One region of the Evansella sp. AB-rgal1 genome, then DNA from elsewhere that is predicted to be linked to it. Evidence: riboswitches for the same ligand, from Rfam matches in the RefSeq annotation. Region 1 holds a riboswitch; the other holds the start of a gene.
What was found. Region 1 has a riboswitch for cobalamin ahead of ACERII_RS03440 (ribonucleoside-diphosphate reductase subunit alpha). Riboswitches for the same ligand answer to the same signal wherever they lie in the genome.

Region 1 (2,209 bases):
CAAAATTGGTGTGGGAATTATCATTGCTAAATCAGCACCAACTACGTTAGCAATTGAGTTGGCGAGAGATTTGGAGATTACCTTGGTGGGGTTTGTCAGGGGAGATAGGTTTAATGTTTATTCGAGAGGAGATAGGGTGGTGGGGTAGGGGGAACGTTTATGTAGTGTCAACAAGGTTCAGAAACAGGATATCGCGTTCCATGGAGCGTTTATGAGACGCGAACAAGGATCAGAAACGGAATCTCGCGTTCCATGGAGTGTTTATGTAACGCGAGCGAGGATCAGAAAAAGAATAACTAATTGATATATTTGCTATTTTTAAAAATACAAATAATGTTTCATCTCCCTATTAAAACAAACTTCACATAACTCCCAGCTAACCTATTTTTCCAAAAAAAAATCTAGGACATTTGCCTAAAAAAATATGTTTTTAACACTTAAGTATTGCAATTGTTTCCTATATTAGATAAACTCAACATACTACATCATGTTTAACGGCAATAATAAAACACTATATATTGATATTTGATTAATAGGTGCTAGTAACATAGCTTGATAGGGAATTCGGTGAGAATCCGAGACTGTCCCCGCAACTGTAAATGCAGACGAAATGAGAACGACCACTGTACTGTTCGGCTGAAAGGCCACTGTATGGGAAGGCTCAAAGTAGGAGGAAGCATAAGTCAGGAGACCTGCCTATTTTTCACGTATTCATGGCTTCGGGGATTGAGACCGTGAACGGCAGGGTATTTTTGTATTGCCCGTTTACAGGACAACGCTCCTATTAACATGCCGTTCAAAGCTCTTTCCATCGAGGGAAGGGCTTTTTCTATGCGTAAAAAGCCTACCATATAATCTAAATCATAGATAGATAAAGGGAGAGTGTAACGATGGGGATTAATGTTATGGAGGATACAAATACAAAATTGCAACAGGAGTTTGCCCACCTAAATTGGACAGGTTGGACATTTGAGAAGTCAGGGAAAGAGCTAATATTAGCTGCACTCGATCGTATATCCATGCAAGAGCCAGACTGGACATATGTTGCTGCTAGAATACGTCTCAACCAGTTATATAGTAGTGTTGCCCAATCACGCTATACGAATGGAGCCACTGTATATGAACAGTTTGAGCAGGTCGTCCACAAGCTAGTTGAGAAAAAACTATATCGTTCCACATTACTAGAAGCCTATACGAACGAAGATATTCAAACACTTGGACAAGCGTTAGAACGAGAGCGAGATAAGAAATTTACCTATTTAGGATTACATACATTGGTAGACCGGTACGTAACAAAGGATTTCGACGGATCTATCCTTGAGCTACCACAAGAACGATTTATGATCATAGCAATGACACTGATGCAAAAGGAGCCGCAACACCAACGAGTATCTCTAACCCTTGATGCATACTGGGCACTTTCAAATTTATACATGACAGTAGCAACACCGACACTAGCAAACGCAGGAAAGACTCACGGACAACTCTCTAGTTGTTTCATCGATACGATCGAGGATAGTTTACGAGGAATCTTTGATAGTACAACGGATGCTGCTACATTAAGCAAAAACGGTGGTGGGATTGGAATCTACCTTGGAAAAATTCGTGCGAGAGGCTCGTCCATTAAAGGCTATAAAGGCACATCTTCAGGGGTACTCCCTTGGATGAAACAGCTTAACAATACGGCAGTAAGTGTGGATCAACTCGGTCAACGACAAGGGGCAATCGCCGTTTACCTTGATGTATGGCATAAAGACATTTTCTCCTTCCTTGATGCGAAATTAAACAATGGAGACGAAAGAAAACGAACGCATGACTTGTTTACAGGTGTGTGCCTACCGGACTTGTTCATGGAAAAAGTGGAAGCGCGAGAAGATTGGTATTTGTTTGACCCACATGAAGTGAGACAAGTAATGGGGTTTTCCTTGGAAGACTTTTTTGATGAAAAACAAGGTTCAGGTAGTTTTCGAGAAAAGTACAAGCTTTGTGTAGAAAACCCAGAATTAACGAAGGAGTCTGTACCAGCAATTGAGATTATGAAACGAGTGATGATCTCGCAACTCGAGACTGGAACTCCCTACATGTTTTACCGAGACCAAGCAAACCGAATGAATCCCAATAACCATTGTGGGATGGTATATGGCTCCAATCTTTGCACAGAAATTATGCAAAACATGAGTCCGACGTTTGTGAAGGAAGAGGTAACGAA
Region 2 (2,209 bases), on a different contig from region 1:
GTTTCTTTGCAACTTCACCAGTTGAAAACAGAATCATTATGAACTACCTCCAGAAAAAAGTTTGCAGGTGACGTAACGTCACCATTTACACTGAATTTACCATAAAACATCACTAGGGGGTAATATAAATGGTTAATGATGCACTAAATAAAACGATTAACTGGTCTTGGAGAGATGTTATTAAATTACTGTTTATTACGTTTGTTTTTGTGCCAATTTTTATTGAATACGTATTGCATGAATTTTTCTATATGCTTTTTCAGGATAGCTTGTATTCAGGCACATTAATGGGACTAGTTATGGCGATTGTATTTACAGTTTCCTTATACTTGATTGCATTAAAACCATATGGGTATTCATGGAATACGGTTGGGGTAAGGCGCTTTTCAAATGGATATTGGAAGTGGATTGTTGTATGGTCAATAATATTAATTATAGGAAGTGTCATCATATTAGTGCTGATGGAATTTTTTAATATCAGTTGGGAAAATGAAAAAACGGAATCATTACAAAGAAATATAACTTGGTACACTTTTGTTATTGGTTTCGTGTCTGCTGCAATCATCTCGCCGATATATGAAGAGATTTTTTATAGAGGTTTTTTATATAAATGGTTCCGTGGGAAATATGGAATAGCAGCTGGAATGTTTATAAGTTCGTTTATTTTCATGGTCGTTCACATCCCAACATACAATACGCTACCTATAAATTTTATCTCAGGCCTTGTGTTTGCATGGACATATGAGAAAACGGGCTCAGTTCTACCAGCTATTATTATTCATGGTATATATAATGGTATTGCTGTAGTACTGACATTATTAGCATGATAATTCAAGAATATGTTTATTTTGATATTTCTTTACAACAATAGAAAATATAGGGTTTCTTTGTTATCTCTGTTATAAATATTGTAGTATTAAAAGTAAAAAATCCTTTTTATCAATAATAATAAAAGTTACAATTAATATGTTAGACTTTTAACTATACATAATATTTAAAAGACAAGTAGGTGCCTTTATTAAAGTAAAGGTTAAAAGGGAAGTTGGTGAAAGTCCAACACGGTCCCGCCACTGTAATCGTTATTTAAAGCTACAATTAGCCACTGTACATACAAGTATGGGAAGGTGTAGCAGAGACGTAAGTCAGGAGACCTGCCTATTTGTAACTTTTGTGTTCCTTCGAGGAAAAGGATGCTTAAGGGATAAGTGTGAGCTTAAATGGGGCTATAACTTAGATTTTTCTAGGTTTTTGTTATCTCATTACCTTAAACGTCTTTCTAAGAAGAAAGGCGTTTTATTTTTGTTGAAAAATATCATTTTAAATTTACTGGAGGTATGAAAATGAATAAACGTAAAGAAGAACAGCGTGGATTGACCCTTGTTTATACAGGGAACGGCAAGGGAAAAACAACGTCTGCATTAGGACTAGCTTTAAGGGCGATTGGTAGAGACTTTAACGTGAAAATATACCAATTTATAAAGTCTCCTGAAAGGTCCTATGGAGAAAAAATAGCTCTAGAAAAATTAGGAGTAGAAATGGTACAACTTGGAATTGGCTTTACATGGACAAAAACTCCTGAAGAACATAGAGAGGCTTTAAGAAAAGGATGGCCAATCGCACGAGAAGCAGTAATGAGTGGGGAGTATGATTTGGTCATCCTAGATGAATTGAACAATGCCCTTGCTATTACCCAATTTCCTATTGAAGATGTTTTGCCGATTCAGGAGGTAATAGATTTAATTAAAAATAAACCTGCTCATGTTCACCTTGTTATTACTGGTAGAGATGCGAATGAGAAAATAAAAGAAATTGCAGACCTTGTGTCGGTAGTTGAGCCAGAAAAGCACTATTATGACGAAGGTATTCCTGCTGTAAAAGGTATTGAATATTAATTGTAAATATGGAGGTTCCAAAAATGTCTCAACGACGACTAGTAATAGCTGGAACAGGCAGTAGTGTTGGAAAAACGACAGTAACCATCGGTATAATGTCTGCCTTTCAACAAATGGGGTACACTGTTCAAGGATTTAAGTGTGGTCCGGATTATATTGATCCATCGTATCATACAGCAGTAACCGGTCGACGATCCAGAAATCTAGATAGCTGGATGTTATCTCATTCTGTTTTAAGAGAGGTCTTACACCGTGGTAGTGATGGAGCGGATATATCTATTATTGAAGGGGTCATGGGTTTTTACGATGGAAAGGAC

Region 2: it holds a riboswitch for cobalamin, as region 1 does, so the genes downstream of both, ACERII_RS14330 (cob(I)yrinic acid a,c-diamide adenosyltransferase) here and ACERII_RS03440 (ribonucleoside-diphosphate reductase subunit alpha) in region 1, are expected to answer to the same signal.

What each region holds. Positions count from the first base shown of each region.
Region 1 is NZ_JBGUAU010000003.1:137,885-140,093, forward strand. Features, by position in the region: gene fdhD (formate dehydrogenase accessory sulfurtransferase FdhD) at 1-148, shown strand, start outside; cobalamin riboswitch at 518-714, shown strand; gene ACERII_RS03440 (ribonucleoside-diphosphate reductase subunit alpha) at 906-2,209, shown strand, end outside.
Region 2 is NZ_JBGUAU010000015.1:113,619-115,827, reverse strand. Features, by position in the region: gene ACERII_RS14340 (MerR family transcriptional regulator) at 1-37, opposite strand, end outside; gene ACERII_RS14335 (CPBP family intramembrane glutamic endopeptidase) at 129-827, shown strand; cobalamin riboswitch at 991-1,173, shown strand; gene ACERII_RS14330 (cob(I)yrinic acid a,c-diamide adenosyltransferase) at 1,341-1,892, shown strand; gene ACERII_RS14325 (cobyrinic acid a,c-diamide synthase CobB) at 1,916-2,209, shown strand, end outside.